DNA from 4 places in the Paracoccus zhouxuedongae genome. Region 1 is predicted to be linked to each of the others. Evidence: riboswitches for the same ligand, from Rfam matches in the RefSeq annotation. Region 1 holds a riboswitch; each other region holds the start of a gene.
The links. Region 1 has a riboswitch for cobalamin ahead of ACEYYA_RS14865 (ABC transporter substrate-binding protein). Riboswitches for the same ligand answer to the same signal wherever they lie in the genome.

Region 2: another riboswitch for cobalamin. It lies ahead of ACEYYA_RS08405 (DUF1636 family protein); the one in region 1 lies ahead of ACEYYA_RS14865 (ABC transporter substrate-binding protein).
Region 3: another riboswitch for cobalamin. It lies ahead of ACEYYA_RS08200 (DUF1636 family protein); the one in region 1 lies ahead of ACEYYA_RS14865 (ABC transporter substrate-binding protein).
Region 4: another riboswitch for cobalamin. It lies ahead of ACEYYA_RS08140 (energy-coupling factor ABC transporter permease); the one in region 1 lies ahead of ACEYYA_RS14865 (ABC transporter substrate-binding protein).

What each region holds. Positions count from the first base shown of each region.
Region 1 covers NZ_JBHFHM010000020.1:20,893-25,097, forward strand. The annotation lists gene ACEYYA_RS14850 (molybdopterin-dependent oxidoreductase) at 1-624, shown strand, start outside; tRNA gene ACEYYA_RS14855 (tRNA-Asn) at 1,028-1,102, shown strand; gene ACEYYA_RS14860 (hypothetical protein) at 1,316-1,732, opposite strand; cobalamin riboswitch at 1,981-2,184, shown strand; gene ACEYYA_RS14865 (ABC transporter substrate-binding protein) at 2,353-3,351, shown strand; gene ACEYYA_RS14870 (FecCD family ABC transporter permease) at 3,357-4,205, shown strand, end outside.
Region 2 covers NZ_JBHFHM010000005.1:233,585-237,789, reverse strand. The annotation lists gene ACEYYA_RS08410 (TonB-dependent receptor domain-containing protein) at 1-1,546, opposite strand, end outside; cobalamin riboswitch at 1,750-1,970, shown strand; gene ACEYYA_RS08405 (DUF1636 family protein) at 2,003-2,428, shown strand; gene ACEYYA_RS08400 (ABC transporter ATP-binding protein) at 2,476-3,198, shown strand; gene ACEYYA_RS08395 (ABC transporter substrate-binding protein) at 3,221-4,153, shown strand; gene ACEYYA_RS08390 (FecCD family ABC transporter permease) at 4,157-4,205, shown strand, end outside.
Region 3 covers NZ_JBHFHM010000005.1:190,230-194,434, forward strand. The annotation lists gene cobN (cobaltochelatase subunit CobN) at 1-686, opposite strand, end outside; gene cobW (cobalamin biosynthesis protein CobW) at 694-1,728, opposite strand; gene ACEYYA_RS08200 (DUF1636 family protein) at 1,732-2,118, opposite strand; cobalamin riboswitch at 2,216-2,421, opposite strand; gene ACEYYA_RS08205 (ABC transporter ATP-binding protein) at 2,492-3,580, opposite strand; gene ACEYYA_RS08210 (carbohydrate ABC transporter permease) at 3,585-4,205, opposite strand, start outside.
Region 4 covers NZ_JBHFHM010000005.1:178,629-182,833, reverse strand. The annotation lists gene cbiE (precorrin-6y C5,15-methyltransferase (decarboxylating) subunit CbiE) at 1-331, shown strand, start outside; gene ACEYYA_RS08155 (cobalamin biosynthesis protein) at 313-705, shown strand; gene cobM (precorrin-4 C(11)-methyltransferase) at 702-1,484, shown strand; gene cobA (uroporphyrinogen-III C-methyltransferase) at 1,503-2,270, shown strand; cobalamin riboswitch at 2,288-2,504, shown strand; gene ACEYYA_RS08140 (energy-coupling factor ABC transporter permease) at 2,536-3,213, shown strand; gene cobF (precorrin-6A synthase (deacetylating)) at 3,264-4,022, shown strand; gene ACEYYA_RS08130 (GTP-binding protein) at 4,019-4,205, opposite strand, start outside.

The DNA of each region.
Region 1 (4,205 bases):
CTTTACATGGTTCAGGGCCGCGAGCCGGTGCGCATCAACCGCCAGGACGCCGAGGCGCGCGGCATTGCCGATGGCGATCTGGTCGAACTTTACAACGACCGCGGCACGGTGATCGCGGGCGCGGTGGTCAGCGACGACATCATGCCGGGGGTGGTGTCGATCTATGAAGGCGGCTGGCCGCAACTGGACAGCAAGGGGCGCTGCAACTCGGGTCTGGTGAACTTTGTCACTTCGACCCAGGCGTCCTCGGGGCTGAGTGCGGCGACGACGGCGAACACCTGTCTGGTGTCGATGCGCAAATGCACCGATCCCGAAGGCCCGAACCTGGCCTATGAGCCGCCGCAGATCATCGCCGGCGAGCCGCTGGCCGAGATCGACGGCGACCAACTGGGCCTGGATCGGATCTATGATCTGGTGCAAGAGCTTTACGCCCATATGGAGCCGGGCGAGCGCATGTTCTATGAACGCTGCACCGTCTGCCACGGCCCGCGCGACCCGGCCGGGTTTACCCAGCAGCAGTGGAAGGGCATCCTGCCGTCGATGTTTGAACGTGCGGGTCTGGACGACGACCAGCGCCAGATGGTGACCGACTTCCTGATGAAGAACGCCGCCGACGCGATGTAGGCGACCAAAAACAGCCGGGGGCCGCAATCGCGGCCCCCTTTCCATTCGGTGACTAGCCCGCGCCTGGGATCGCCGAACGGCCCCAGGCGGCCACCACACCCGGTTCCGCGTCCCGCTGCACAGCCACCCGCACCGCGTCACACCGGCCATCCCTGCACCGCCAACGCGGGCCGGAGTGGCACCAGCCATCCGCCGCCAGGGCCACCGCCCCAAACCCGCAGGCAGCCGGATCGCCAGCAACCATCCCTGCCCCATCCGCCCCCATGTCAGCCCTGAACCCCGCCCATCAAACGCCCCCGCCAGACCACCCGGCGCACCCCTTTGACGGCGGTCCGAATATTTCAAAAAAGTCACGAAACCCCTCTGGACGCCCCCCAAACCCCTTGCTATACGCCCCCCATGTTCCGGCGTAGCTCAGCGGTAGAGCAGTTGACTGTTAATCAATTGGTCGTAGGTTCGAACCCTACCGCCGGAGCCAAATTTTTCTAACGGCCTGAAAACACTAGATTTGTGAAGTCCACGCCGCAGCGACTGTGAGTGCCGCATGTGTGTGCTTCACAATTCGACCGGAGCTAAGTCCGAAAGGAAGCTCTGATGGGTGTGGCTCGCCACGGATATTTGCAGGCTCTGCCACGGATATTTGCAGGACGTCGATTTTCGTAAACGGCCCGTTTACAACCCAGCAACCCACTCAGAAATCCGTCTCGACATAGTCCGACATGATGTCCCATGCGACGCTGGCGGCAGTCGTGTGGTTGCTGCGCCAGGCGTATTGATAGCTCAGCAGAGTGGTCTGGCCCGGCAGAGCGATGCCGGGCGGGCCGGACAGGGTGCCGGTGGCGACATGACCTGTGTTCAGGCGTGCGACCTCGTAATGCACGATCCCCGCCCCGGGCGGCGCGAACAGGGACAGATCGTAGACGTCGACGCCGGAGGTGTTGCAGGGGAAGTTCGCGCCAAGATCGATAGGCGGCTGGGGGACCGAGCCACCCCAGAAGATCTTGAAGTTGGTGTCCGCCTCGCCGTGGCCCAGGCCGATCAGGTTCGTATGGGCATAGGGATCGATGTTGTTCTGGCTGCTGGTCCAGTAGCCGACCCCGACACACATCCGCTCACATTTGACCCCAACAGGGTCAGAAATCTCGAAACGCCTCTGCCTCAAACACCGGTCCCGGCACTACTCCCTGCCGCCGCATTGATGCGCAGCCCCGCGACGGCCCCGGCGGCCCAATGCGCTGCAACAGGTTGGCGGCTCAATCCAGCGCATCCGCGCCGACCCGACGCGCGCGATTGGCGGCCATGACCTGCCGATTACCCACGCCCCACTTATCCGCTTGCCCCCGGGCCGAACACCCGTTAACGCTTATTCCCGTCGGTTTCCGTAAGGAATTGAAAGGGAATCCGCCGCCTTGTCCTTCGGGCCATGGCGAACCGGAACTGCCCCCGCAACTGTAGGCGGTGAGGGGTGGGCGATCATGCCACTGCGGTCACAATCCGCGGGAAGGCTGCCCAGCTCGACGATCCGCAAGTCAGGAGACCTGCCGACGCAGGAGTTTCAACAAACCGGGCGGGGTGTCCGGGAAGGTGCAAGATGTCCTTTGCCAGCGGTCGCGACGCGGCCCGGTTCCGTCAATTCTGTCCTTTCCGGGCTGCCCTGTGCGGCGGGCTGTGCGGGGTTGCGGCCTTCCGTCCCGTGTCCGGTTCCCCTTTCATGACCGGAGACAGACGATGATCAGACCCATCCTGCTGACGCTTTTCACCACCGCCGCGCTGCCGGCCTTTGCCACCGATTACCCGCTGACCTTGCCCAATTGCGGCGTGGACGTGACCTTCGACAAGGCGCCCGACAGCGCCGTCACCGTGGGTCAGGCTGCGACCGAAATCCTGTATTCGCTGGGCCTTGGCGACAAGGTGAAGGGCACCTCGGTCTGGTTCACCAGCGTCCTGCCCGAGTTCGAGACGCTGAACGCGGGCGTCGAGCGGCTGGCCGACAACGACCCCAGCTTTGAAAGCGTGGTCACCAAGCGGCCGGGCATCGTCGCGATTCAATATGAATGGCATATCGGCCCGCAGGGCATCGTCGCCACGCGCGAACAGTTCCGCGATCTGGGCATCCCGACCTACATCCTGCCCGCCGACTGCGCCGGCAAGGACAATTCCAAGGGCGCGGACGGCACGCGCACGGCGATGTTCTCGACCGAGGGCATCTATCAGGGCGTGACCGAGCTGGCGCAGATCTTCGATGTCGAGGATCGCGGCACGGCGCTGGTCACAGAGCTTCAGGCACGCCAGCAGGCAGCCGTCGACAAGGCCCGCGCGCTGGAGCTGAAGGACGCATCCGCGGTGTTCTGGTTCTCGTCCGCCGAGATGGACGTGGATCCCTATGTCGCTGGTCGCAAAGGCCCGCCCGGCTGGATGATGGAGCAGCTGGGGCTGAAGAACGTCGTCGAAAGCGACGAGGAATGGCCGACCGTCAGCTGGGAGACGATCGCCCGCGCCAACCCCTCGGTGATCGTGGTGGCCCGCATGGACCGCCGCCGGTTCGAGGCCGACGACGTTGAACAAAAGCTGGCCTTTCTCAAGTCCGATCCGGTCGCCAGCCAGATGGACGCGGTGAAGAATGACCGCATCGTGGTGCTGGACGGGCATTCGATGGATCCCTCGATCCGCAACATCGCCGCGCTGGAAACGCTGGCCGAGGCGCTGGCCGGGTTCGACCTGAAGTGACGGCTCTGCCTGTTTCGCCCATCCACGCGCGCCTGTGGAAGGTCGCGGCGGGGCTGGCCGTGCTGGCCCTGGCCGTTCTGGCGGGCGTCGTGATCGGCGAAACGCCGCTGCCGCCGGGGACGGTGGCAGCGGTCCTGGCCAACAACCTGTGGGGGGCGGGCCATGTCGTCGACCCCATCGACGCGGGTATCATCTGGTTCTATCGGCTGCCGCGCACGCTGGTCGCGGCCGCGTGTGGCGCGGGGCTGGCACTGTCGGGGGCGGTGTTGCAGGCGCTGGTGCGCAATGCGCTGGCCGATCCCTATCTGCTGGGCGTGTCGGCCGGGGCCTCGACCGGGGCCGTCGCGGTCACGATCATGGGCGTCGGCGCCGGGGCCATCGGCATTTCGGGCGGCGCCTTTGTCGGGGCCGCGCTGGCCTTTCTGTTGGTCGCGGCACTGGCGCGGGCGGCGGGCGGCGGTTCGGCGCAGCTGGTGCTGGCCGGGATTGCAGGCTCGCAGCTGTTCAACGCGCTGACCTCGTTCTTCATCGCCAAGTCGGCCAATGCCGAACAGGCGCGGGGCATCATGTTCTGGCTGCTGGGCAATCTGTCGGGCGTGCGCTGGCCCGATGTCGCACTGGCGGTACCGGCGGCCGCGGCGGGGCTGATGGTCTGCCTGTGGTTCACGCGCGCCATGGACGCCTTTGCCTTTGGCGCGGGGGCCGCTGCCTCGCTGGGGATCGACGTGCGGCGGGTGCAGATCGTGCTGATCGGCGCGGTCACGGTGATGACGGCGGTGATGGTCAGCCTTGTCGGCTCGATCGGCTTTGTCGGACTGGTGGTGCCCCATGCGATGCGCTTCGTCGTGGGCGTG
Region 2 (4,205 bases), on a different contig from region 1:
GGCCCTGCTTGTCATTTTCCAGCAAGCCGCTTTCAGAGTTGTAAAGCGCCAGCCCGCTCAGCCGGATGTCGAACAGGGTGGCCCCCGCCGTCCAGCCCTCGCCACTGGCGTTCACCCCCAGTTTGTAGGTCGTGCCGGTCGCCGGGCGATAGCCGGGATCGGTGCGGAACGCGGCGTTGCGGGCGTGAAGCATCCCGTATTCGCCGCTGTCAAAGCCCATCCAGCTGCGCGAGGCGCCGGCGAACACCTCGACCGCGTCGCTGAAGCGATAGGACAGCGTGGCATTGCCCGATGCGCCGCTGTCGGTGAAGCGGGCGTTGTTCCAGTCGGTGAAGCGGTGGTGGTCATAGCGCAGCCCGGTGGACAGGTCGAAACCGTTGTCAAAGGCGAAGCGCCCCTGCACGAAGGCCCCGGCCTGAAGCGTCGAAAAGTTGCGGATGCGCGGCTGGGCGGCGGAATGATCGCCATAATTGTCAAGGTGATAGTCATTATGGGCAAAGTCCACGCCCGCCGTCACGCTGCCTTGGTCCAGCGTGAACGTGTTCTGCACGACGCCGCCGAACGTGTCGCGTTGCAGGATCATGTCGCCATTGATCCGCCCCTTGCCACCCGCCAGATCGCCCAGCGAATAGTTCGGCCGCCAGTAATCGTTGCGGCTGTGGTAAAGCCGCACCATCGGATCCCAGACCGCCCCCGGCGCCGTGGCGCGATAGGTCAGGCTGAGTGTCTCGCGGTCGGACCGCAGCGGAAACACCTCCGGGTCGCGGTCCAGGTCCATGTTCATCTTGATCAGGCGATCGGCCTGATCGCGGGCCTTTTCATAGGACAATTCCAGCCGGCCGGGTTCGGATTCAAAGCCCAGCTTGACCAGCCCGCCACGTGCCGCCGGGGCCGAGCCGAACATCTCGCGTCCGTCGCCAGCCTTGTAGTTCCGCCCGTCCTGACCGTGCAGCATCACGAACCAATCCAGCGCGCCGCGCACGCCATAGCTGGCCAGCGACCCCGACAGTCCGCGCCCGTTGCTGCCATAGGACAGCGCCACCCGCCCGCCGCTGGTGCGGCCATCGGTCAGCAGATCGCGCGCGCCCAGGGTTTCATAGCGCACGGCACCCGCGCCCGCCGCAAAGCCCGCATCGGCGGCGGCGGCCCCGGCCTCGACCTCGACCGCGCGCAGGAAGGCGGGGTCGATGATGTTCGATCCGGTGTGGTGCCAACTGGTCGGCCCCTGCGGCACGCCATCGACGCTGACCGCCAGCTTGGACTGTTCGATCCCGAACACATGGATGCGCTTCGATGGCCCCGCGCCACCCGACACGGTGACCGAGGATTCACGCGCGAACAGCTCGGACGTGTCGGCGGGTTGCTGCGCCTCAAGATCCTCGCGGTCGACAATCGCGCCGCCCGTCGCCTTGATGTTTTCGGTGCCCTCGGCGATCAGCGTGATCGGGTCCAGCGTGATGCTGCGCGGCGCAAGGCCCTGTGCCATTGCTGCGCTGCACAGCGCAAGCACCGACACCCCGGCCAGGGGTAGAAGTCTGATCCTCATTGCAATCCCTCATGTTCGTATGGGTTGAAGGATGGCGTGGCGGACAGTGAGCTGCGAATCCTTAGTGATTTGATCGGGTAACGGCCACAGACCGGCGCTGCAACGCCGAAATGACTGCCCGCGGCCCAGGCGGCACCGGGTGTGGCAGCCACGCGACGGTCTGGCCGGCGGCGCCATTTGCGCTTGACGGGGCCAGAGCGGCGGGCAAGTCTGGCGGCGATGGTTCCCGGTCGGGCGATGCGCGACCGGGTGAAAAGGGAATACGGTGCGGCGCTGCGCGATCAGGCCAATCCCGTGACTGCCCCCGCAACTGTAAGCGGCGAGCGACCCCCGACAGCCACTGTGCCCCGCCACCGCGGGCATGGGAAGGCGGGGCAAGCCCAGACCCGCGAGTCAGGAGACCTGCCATCATCGCAATCAACCGTGCCGGGCGGGGTGCCCCGGAAGGAGCCTGTGATGAACCACACCCAACGGCCGCCGTCGGCGCGCCCCGCCCCTGACGTGGCCCGATCGGCACCGCATCGGACGATCCTTTGCACTGCCTGCACCGTGCAGGGCGCGACCTGCGCGCCGGGCCTTCTGCTGCTGGAGCGGCTGCGCGATGCGGTCGCGGCCAGCGGCATGGGCGACGATTTCGAGGTGTCGGGCACCGCCAGCCTGACCGGCTGCGCAGGCTGCCGCTGCGGCCCCTGCCTTGTCGCCTGGCGGGCCACGGCCAAGGCAAACTGGCTGTTCGGCAATGTCGACCCCGCCGACAGCATCGACGATCTGATCGCCCTGTGCGGGGCCGATGCGGGCGGGCCGGATACGTGCGCGGCGACACAGCGGCTGTCGCGCATCCCCTCGGCCATCATCGTGACCGGGCGGGCTCCGCTGCAATGAATGTGGTTCAGCTTCAGGATGTCGCATGGGGGCCGCGTGGCGGGCCTATGCTGCTGACCGACATCAATTTCACGGTTCCGGCGGGGCAGATCATGGCGATCTGCGGCGCGAATGGCGCGGGCAAGACCTCGCTGTTGCGGTTGCTGTATCGCCACCAGCCGCCGCGGCGGGGCACGGTGCGGCTGATGGGCCGCGACATCTGGCGCATCCCCGCCACCGAGGCGGCCCGCCAGATCGCCGCGGTGTTGCAGGAACAGCCCTCGGACCAGGCGCTGACCGCCCGGCAGATCGTCGCGCTTGGCCGATTGCCGCATCGTCGCGGCTGGGCGGCGGCCCTGTCGGCGACCGGGGCTGGGGATGGCGCGATCATCGAGGCTGCGCTGCACCGTCTGGCGCTGACCGCGATCGCCGACCGCCCACTGACCACCCTGTCGGGAGGGGAGCGGCAGCGGGTGATGGTCGCCCGCGCCCTGGCGCAACAGCCGCAGGTGATCGTGCTGGACGAGCCGACCAACCACCTGGACATCCGCCACCAGCTTGAATTGCTCGCGCTGCTGAAGGGATTGGGGCTGACCGTGATCGCCAGCCTGCATGACCTGTCGCTGGCCGCCGATTTCGCCGACCGGGTGCTGCTGTTGCATCAGGGCCGGGTGCTGGCCGACGGCCCGCCCGCCACCGCCCTGACTGAGGCGACCCTGGCACAGGCCTTTGACGTGCGCGCCCTGATCGACCGCAGCACCCCGGTGCCGCGTTTCAGCTTTCATCTGTGAACGATCCCGAAAGGACATCCCCATGATCCGCCTGTCGCTTGCCGCGCTGTGCCTGTCGACCTTGCCCGCCTTGGCCCATCCCGTCACGGTCAAAAGCTGCAACCGCGACGTGATTTTTGCCGCGCCCCCGACCCGCGCGGTGTCGAACGATGTCAACCTGACCGAGATGATGCTGGTGCTGGGCCTGCGTGACCGGATGGTCGGCTATACCGGCATTTCGGGCTGGAAGACGCTGGATGATGACATGCGCGCGGGCATCGACGAACTGCCCGAACTGTCGGCCAAATACCCCACGAAAGAGGTGCTGGCCGGTGCCGAGCCGGACTTCTTCTTTGCCGGATGGAATTACGGGATGCGCGTCGGCGGAGAGGTCACGCCCGAGACGCTGGCCCCCTTGGGCATCCAGACCTATGAGCTGACCGAAAGCTGCATCCATATCGGCCCCAAGGCGCGATCCAGCATGGCCGATCTTTATGACGACATCCTGAACCTTGGCCGGATCTTCGGGGTCGAGGACCGCGCCAACACCCTTGTCGCCGGGTGGCAGGCGCATCTGGCCGATCTGACCGCCGGGCTTGATCCCAGCGTCGCGCCGCGCGTCTTTGTGTATGACAGCGGCGAAAAGGGGCCGTTCACCGCCGGGGCCTATGCGATGCCGACCGCGCTGATCGAGGCCGCGGGCGGGCGCAACATCATGGACGACCTGCCCAAGAGCTGGGCCGCAATCGGGTGGGAGCCGGTGATCGAGCGCAACCCCGAGGTGGTGGTGATCGTGAACTATGGCGATGTGACCGCGGAACAGAAGATCGCCTTCATGAAGCAGACCCCGGCCCTTGCGGGCATCGACGCGGTCAGGAACGACCGCTTCGTGGTGCTGGAATATGTCGAGGCGACGCCGGGGCCGCGCAACATCGCCGCCGTCGAAAAGCTGGTCGCCGCCTTTCAGGGGCGCTGAGGCATGAGCCGCACCCCTGCCACAGGTCGGCATGGCACCACCGCCCTGCTGC
Region 3 (4,205 bases), on a different contig from region 1:
GCAAAGCCGCGATCCGCCAGCGCCGCGATCAGCGCGTCGATAGGCGCGGTATCGCCCGCCGTCAGATAGCTGCGGTAAAAGGTGACGGCCACCACCGGGCGGCCCGGCGCAGCCGGGGGCTGGCCCACCACCCCCGCGCCGGGGGCGTAAAAGCCGCAATCGGGCATCGCCTTGTCGCCCGGCACCGGCCCCGCATAAAGCCCCGCGGCCAGCGCCAGTTGCGCCAGCGCCGCCTGCGCCGCCACCGCGCCGCCCGCGTCACACAAGGCCGCCAGCCGGTCCATCACCGATCCGGGCAGGGTCGAGGCCGCCCGCAGCGCCGGATCGGGCCGCCCATCGGCCGGCAGCACCGCCAGCGCGATCCCCTGCCTGCGGCACAGGTCACGGACCGAGGCGAGGCCATAAGCCCAATAGCTTTCCCCGCCGATCAGACGGATCAGGATGCCCTTGGCCCCCGACAGGGTGCGTTCGACATAGGTATCGACCGACAAGGGATGGCGCAAAGCCACCAGGTTGCACAGCCGCAGGCTGGGCAGGCTGCCCTGCCCGCGCCGCCATCCTGCCGCGAAAGCGCCCAGATCGCTGTCGGAAAACGACAGCACCACCAGATCGGCGGGGTCTTGGCCCGGATCATAGGGGGTGTCGCTTTCCTCAAGCCCATGGCTTTCGCGGAAGATGACGTGCATGGCGGGCTCAGGCCCCCAGCGTGGCGCGGATCGCGCCCTCGTCGATGTCGTGGTGTTCGGCGATCACCACCAGCTTGCCCTGCCGCGGGCTGCTGCCCCAAGGCCGGTCGAACTGATGGCGCACCCGCGCGCCGACCGCCTGCACCAGCAGCCGCATCGGCTTGCCCGCCACCGCGACATGGCCCTTGACCCGCAGGATATTTTGATCGCGCGCCAGCGTCTGAATGGCCGCGACCAGCGCCTCGGGGTCGGAGATTTCGGGCATGTCGATGACAACGCTGTCGAAATCGTCATGTTCGTGATCGTCGGCGCCGTCATGGTGGCTGGGCCGCGCGGCCAAGTCATCCTCGGCCGCCGCGTTCAGCCCCAGGATCACGCGCGGATCGACCGCGCCATCGGTCACCGGCAGGATCGGCAGCTTGCGCGGGGCCTCGGCCTCGATGGCGGCGCGGGCGGCGGCAAGGCCGGCCTCACCGGCCAGATCGGCCTTGGTCAGCAAGACCAGATCGGCGCAGGCGATCTGATCCTCGAACACCTCGCCGAGGGGGGTGTCGTGATCCAGCCCCTCATCGGCCAGCCTTTGCGCCTGCACGGCATCGACATCGGGGGCAAAGCGCCCCGCCGCCACCGCCTCGGCATCGGCCAAAGCGATCACGCCATCGACGGTGATGCGCGACCGGATCGCGGGCCAGTCGAAGGCCTTCAGCAGGGGTTTCGGCAGCGCCAGGCCCGAGGTCTCGATCAGGATGTGGTCGGGGCGCGGGCTGCGCGCCATCAGCGCCTCGATCGTCGGGATGAAGTCATCGGCAACGGTGCAGCAGATGCAGCCGTTGGCCAGTTCGACGATATTGTCGATGGGGCAATTCTCATCCGCGCAGGATTTCAGAATGTCGCCATCGACGCCGACGGTCCCGAACTCATTCACCAGCACCGCCAGGCGGCGGCCACCGGGGTTCTGCATCAGATGCCGGATCAGCGTGGTCTTGCCCGAGCCAAGAAAGCCGGTGATGACGGTGACGGGGATTTTGGAAAGATCGGTCATAGTTCAGCCTTCGATGGGGGGAATGCGGGCAAGGCTTTGCTTGCGGAAGATGGTGGGGCGGGTGCGCCAGGGGACGATGCCGTCGGGGCTGGCGGCATAGGCGGTGGCGCCCTCGGCGATGGCGGGGGCGTCGGCCTCGGTCAGGCGGCCATAGACATAGGACCACTTGCCGGGTGCCGACAGCGCGACGGCACAGCCCTGGTCGCAGGCCGACAGGCATTCGACCGGGCGGATGGTGACGCCGGGCATAGCCGGGCCATCGGCCAGCGCCGCCAGCAGCCGCGCGCCGGGCACCGGCTCGCCCTCGACGACGGGCTGGGCGGCGCGGCAGGTCACGCAGACCATCAGCACCGCGCTGTCACTGTCTTGGGTGGCGGGGTTGCCGTCCATCGTCCGTCCTTGCCTTGGGGGCCTGGGGGCGCGCCGCGCGACAGGGCCGGGGCGCGGGTCGCACCGGCATCCGTCGGCTGCGGCACACCCCGTCCGCCCGTTTCGTCCGGCGCTGGCAGGTCTCCCGGCTTGCGGATTCGGGGCTGGCCCCATGGCCGCCCGCCTTCCCATCCCGCGGGGGACAGTGGCCTTGGGCGACCTTTCCGGTCACGGTCGCGGGGGCGGCTGCGTCAGGCCGGACCCGGCCCACGGCATTCCCTTTTGGCCCACCCGAAAGCAGGCACCAGCGCAAGGCTCAGGTCGCGCGAACGGGCAGGCGAAGTCAAGGTGAAAAGGGCGGCAGCTTGCCCCGCCGCCCCTTGCGTCCCCGCCGTCAGGGGTTCAGCCGCTGACCCGAAGCCGGATCGAAGAAGCTGGCCTTGGACAGGTCCAGCGCGACCGGCAGCACCTGCCCCGGACGCGCACTGGTTTCGGCATGCAGCCGCGCCGTCACCTCTTTGCCGCCCAGACGGGTCATGACGAAGGTGTCGGCCCCGGCCGGTTCGACGATATCGACCAGGCATTCGGCATGATGCACGCCCGCGCCGCTGCGATAGCCCTGTTCGGCGATATCCTCGGGGCGCAGGCCCAGGATCACGTCGCCGGGCAGGCTTGCCCCCACGGGCGCAGGCAGCACGATGGGCGCGGCGCCGTCGCGGTCGATCTCGATCTGGGTGCCACGGGCGCGCGCCGGGATCAGGTTCATCGCCGGGCTGCCCATGAAGTCGGCCACGAACAGGTTCGCCGGGCGGGTATAGATTTCCGCCGGGGTGCCCATCTGCTGAATGATACCACCCTTCATCACCACGATCTTGGTGGCCAGCGTCATCGCCTCGATCTGGTCATGGGTGACATAGACCATGCTGGCGCCAAGGTTCTGGTGCAGCTTCTTGATCTCGGTCCGCATCTCGACCCGCAGCTTGGCGTCCAGGTTCGACAGCGGTTCGTCGAACAGGAACAGCTTGGGGTCGCGCACCAGCGCGCGGCCCATGGCGACGCGCTGCCGCTGGCCGCCCGAGAGCTGGCCGGGGCGGCGGTTCAACAGGTGGTCGATCTGCAACTGCGCCGCCACGCGGGCCAGCTTGGCATCCTGTTCAGCCTGCGGCACGCCGCGCACCTTCATGCCGAAGGTGATGTTCTTGGCCACGCTCATGGTCGGGTAAAGCGCATAGGACTGGAACACCATGGCGATGTCGCGATCCTTGGGGCTGACATGGGTCATGTCCTGCCCGCCGATCTGGATCGTGCCGCCGCTGATCGGCTCCAGCCCGGCGATGCAGTTCAGCAGCGTGGACTTGCCGCAGCCGGACGGGCCGACCAGCACCAGAAAGTCGCCGGGCTGGATCGAGATGTTGATGTCCTTCAGGATCTCAACGCTGCCGTAGTTCTTGTAGAGGTTCCGAATATCCAGAATGGGGGCCATGGCTTCAGCCTTTCACCGATCCGGCGGTCAGACCGCGGATGAAATATTTACCAGCAAGGACATAGACTAGCAGCGTCGGCAGCGCGGCGATGATCGCGGCGGCCATGTCGACGTTGTATTCCTTGACCCCGGTGGTCGAGTTGACGATGTTGTTCAGCGCAACCGTGACCGGCTGCGATCCGGCGGACGAGAACGAGACCCCGAACAGGAAATCGTTCCAGACCTGGGTGAACTGCCAGATCACCGTGACGGTGATGATCGGCAGCGACAAGGGCAGGAAGATCGACCAGAAGATGCGGAAGAACCCGGCGCCATCGACCTTGGCCGCCTTCACCAGTTCCGCCGGAATGGTGACGTAGTAGTTGCGGAAGAATAGCGTGGTAAAGCCGATCCCGTAGATCGTATGCACGAAGATCAGCCCCGGGATCGTCCCCGCCAGACCCAGCAGGCCCAGCATCCGCGCCATCGGCAGCAGCACCACCTGAAACGGGATGAAGCAGCCGAACAGCATCAGCGCGAAGATCAGGTTGGCGCCGCGGAACCGCCACTGGGCGATGACATAGCCGTTCATCGCGCCGATCAGCGTCGACAGCAGCACCGCCGGAATCGCCATCACGACCGAGTT
Region 4 (4,205 bases), on a different contig from region 1:
CGCCAATGCGCAGGCCTTTGGCGTCGATGACCGGCTGACGCTGCATCCGGGCGATCATGCCGCGCTGCTGGACAGCCTGCCCGCGCCGCAGGCGGTGTTCGTCGGCGGTGGCGGTGACGCGGCGCTGTTTGACCGGCTGCTGGCGCTGCCGCCCGGCACAAGGCTGGTGGCCAATGCGGTGACGCTGGAAACGCAGGTGCTGGTGACTGACCTGCACGCGCGGCGGGGCGGGCGGCTGATGCGCGTTGATCTGGCCGAGGCCGGGCCGCTGGGCCGGATGCGCGGCTGGACCCATGCGCGCGGCGTCGTGCAATGGGCGGTGGTGCTGTGATCGCGGCCGGCTTTGGCTTTCGCGGCGCGGCCAGCGTCGATGATCTGGCGCAGGCCCTTGCGGCGGCGGTGGCGGCGGCAGGGGGCGCGTCGCCCGACCTGCTGGCGACTGCGCCGGACAAGGCGGGGGCGACGGCGCTGACGGGTCTGGCCGCGCGGCTGGGTCTGCCCTTGCGCGCCGTGCCGGTGGATGGCATCGCCACGCCCACAGACAGCGACCGGGTGCGCGCCCGCTTTGGCACCGGATCACTGGCCGAGGCCGCCGCGCTGTCCGCCGCAGGCCCCGGCGCGCGGCTGATCGCGGGCCGCCAGATCAGCGACAATGGCATGGCGGTTGCCGCCTTGGCCGCGACATCGGAAGGAACGACAGAATGACGGTTCACTTTATCGGGGCAGGGCCGGGCGCGGCCGATCTGATTACCCTGCGCGGGCGCGATCTGATCGCCGCCTGCCCGGTCTGCCTGTATGCCGGCAGCCTGGTGCCCGCCGCGCTGCTGGATCACTGCCCGCCCGGCGCGCGGATCGTGAACACCGCCCCGATGAGCCTTGACGACATCATCGCCGAAATCGCCGCCGCCCATGCGCAGGGGCAGGATGTGGCGCGGCTGCATTCGGGCGATCTGTCGGTCTGGTCGGCGATGGGCGAACAGTTGCGCCGCCTGCGCGATCTGGGCATCCCCTATGACGTAACGCCCGGCGTGCCGTCATTCGCCGCCGCCGCCGCCGCGCTTGGGGCCGAACTGACGCTGCCCGGCCTGGCGCAATCGGTGGTGCTGACGCGCACGCCGGGCCGCGCCTCGGCCATGCCAGAAGGCGAGCGGCTGGCGGCCTTTGCCGCCACCGGGGCGACGCTGGCGATCCATCTGTCGATTCACCTGCTGGACCGGGTGGTGGCCGATCTGACCCCGCATTACGGCCCCGATTGCCCGATCGCCGTGGTCTGGCGCGCAACCTGGCCCGATCAGCGGATCATCCGGGGGCGGCTGGACGACATCGTGGCGACGGTCGGCCCCGATCCCGACCGCACCGCACTGATTCTGGTCGGCCCGGCCCTGGCGGCCGAGGGCTTTGACGACAGTCGGCTTTATGCGGATGACTATGATCGGCGTTTCCGGCCGCGCGGCACCGATCCGCGCTTTCCCGGCAGCGCCTAAGGCGGTAACGGTGGCGGCATGAGCGGCTTTGTTTCCTTTGTCTCCTCGGGTCCGGGCGACCCTGAACTGCTGACCCTGAAGGCGGTGGCGCGGCTGGCGGCGGCAGATGTGGTGCTGTTTGACGATCTGTCATCCGGCCCGATCCTGGCCCATGCCCGGCCCGGCGCCGATCTGATCGGGGTCGGCAAACGCGCCGGTCGCCCCTCGGCCAAGCAGGATCATGTGAACCGGCTGCTGGTCGATCACGCCGCTGCCGGGGCGCGGGTGGTGCGGCTGAAATCCGGGGATTGCAGCCTGTTTGGCCGATTGGAGGAGGAACTCGTCGCGCTGGAGGCTGCGGGCATCGGCTATGAGATCGTGCCCGGCGTCACCTCGGCCACGGCGGCGGCGGCGGCGGCGGGGATTCCGCTGACCCGGCGGCTGACGGCGCGGCGGGTGCAGTTCGTGACCGGCGCCGATGTGCGCGGCACGCTGCCCGAGGATCTGAACTGGGCCGCCTTGGCCGATCCGCGCGCCACAACCGCCGTCTATATGGGGCAGCGCAGTTTCGCGGCCTTGGTCGACGGGCTGGTGGCGCATGGCCTGCCCGCGACCACCCCCGCCCTGTTGGCCGAGGCCGTGGGCCACCCCGAGCAAAGGCTGACCCGCAGCACGCTGGCCGGTCTGGTGGTGCATCTGGCAGACGGCCCGGCGGGGCAGCATCCCGGCCTGATCCTGTATGGTTCGCTGGCCGATGAGGGCGGGCAGCATCGCCCGCACGGTGGCGGCCCCGACGACACCCCTTGACCGGTTGGCCAGCGGCAGTCCAAATGGCCGGGCAAGGTGTCCCATCAGGCGCAAAGCGTCGGGACTGAAACGGGAATCGGCAAGGGGCGGACCAAATCGCGGCGCCCCCGGACCGAGCCGCCCCCGCGACTGTCAGCGGTTAGCGGCCCTCGGATGCCACTGTCCCTTCGGGATGGGAAGGCGAGGGTGCGCAGAGCCGCAAGCCAGGAGACCGGCCCTGCGTCAACGTAGCTGATGCCGTCGGGTGTGACGGATGGAGGGAAACATGCATATCGAACCCGGCGTCGTCACTGGCGTCAAGATGGCCCTTGGGGCCGCCACGGGCAGCGCCGCTGTCATCTATGCGATCCGCGAGTCGCTGAACACCATTCGCGCCAGCGGGTTCGCCTCGCTTGCGGTGCGCAGCCTGATCGCCACCATCGCCGTCTTTATCTTCTTCGAGGTGCTGCCGCACTTTTCGGTCGGCGTGTCCGAGGTGCATTTCATCCTTGGATCGACGCTGCTGCTGATCCTTGGAACCGCCCCGGCGGCCATCGGGCTGGTGCTTGGGCTGCTGATCCAGGGCGTGTTCTTTGCACCCAGCGACCTGCCGCAATTCGGTATGAACGTGACCACGCTGCTGGTCCCGCTGTTTGCCATTCACGCGCTGGTGCGCCGCATCATCGCGCCGGGCACCGCCTATGTCGACCTGACCTATGTGCAGGCGCTGAAACTGTCGACCGCCTATCAGGGCGGGGTCGTGCTGTGGGTGGCCTTCTGGGCGATCTACGGCCATGGCTTTGGCGCCGAGAACCTGGCGGGCATCGCCAGCTTTGGCGCGGCCTACATGCTGGTCGTCCTGATCGAGCCGATCGCCGATCTGGCCGTGCTGGCTGGTGCCAAGGCGCTGAACGGCCTGCGTGGCTCGGGTCTGGTGACGCCGCGCCTGTATGACGCGGGTTGAACGCTACAGCTCCGGGGGCGCGCGCCGCCCCCGGCCCATCGGGGATCGCCATGACCAAGCCGCTGGACCTTGCGCTGATCGGCATCGGCAGCGGTGATCCCGACCATCTGACGCTTCAGGCGATCAAGGCGATCAACCGCGCTGACCTGATCCTGATCCCGCTGAAAGGTGATGAAAAGTCGGCGCTGGCGGCTTTGCGGCAGGGGATGCTGGATCAGCACCTGACGCGGCCTGACACGATCATCCAGACCTTCGACATGCCGCGTCGCGCGGCGACCGGCGATTATCTGCGCGCGGTCGATGACTGGCACGATGCCATCGCTGTCTGCTGGCAACAGGCGATTGCGCGCCATCCCGGCGTGGCCGATGTCGCGCTGCTGGTCTGGGGTGATCCCTCGCTTTACGACAGTACCTTGCGCATCGCGGCGCGGCTGGACCCGGCGCCGCGGCTGACGGTGGTGCCGGGCATCACCTCGATGCAGGCGCTGACGGCGGGCCATGCGATCCCGCTGAACGGGCTGGGCGCGCCGGTGGTTATCACCACGGGGCGGCGGCTGCGCGACCACGGCTGGCCCGAGGGGGCCGACCGCGTGGTGGTGATGCTGGACGGCGATCTGGCGATGGCGGGGCTGCCCGAGGCCGACCGGCTGCATGTCTGGTGGGGCGGCTGCGTCGGCATGGCCGAACAGGTGCTGATCGCCGGGCCGCTGCCGCAGGTGATCGACGACATCCGCGCGGCCCGCGCCGCGTTGCGGGATCGGCTGGGCTGGGTCATGGACATCTATCTGCTGGAACGCCGCGCCCCCTAGCCCCAGGCGGGGAAGGGGTCCGGCAGGCCGCGCCAGTCGTCCGGCGTGAAATCATCCGCATCCATCAGCGCCCCATTCAGCGCCGCGCAGATCGCCGCGCGGTCCATGCCCGCACCGATGAACACGATTTCCTGACGGCGGTCGCCCCATGGCTCGGCCCAGTTGCGCGCGATCTCGGCCTGC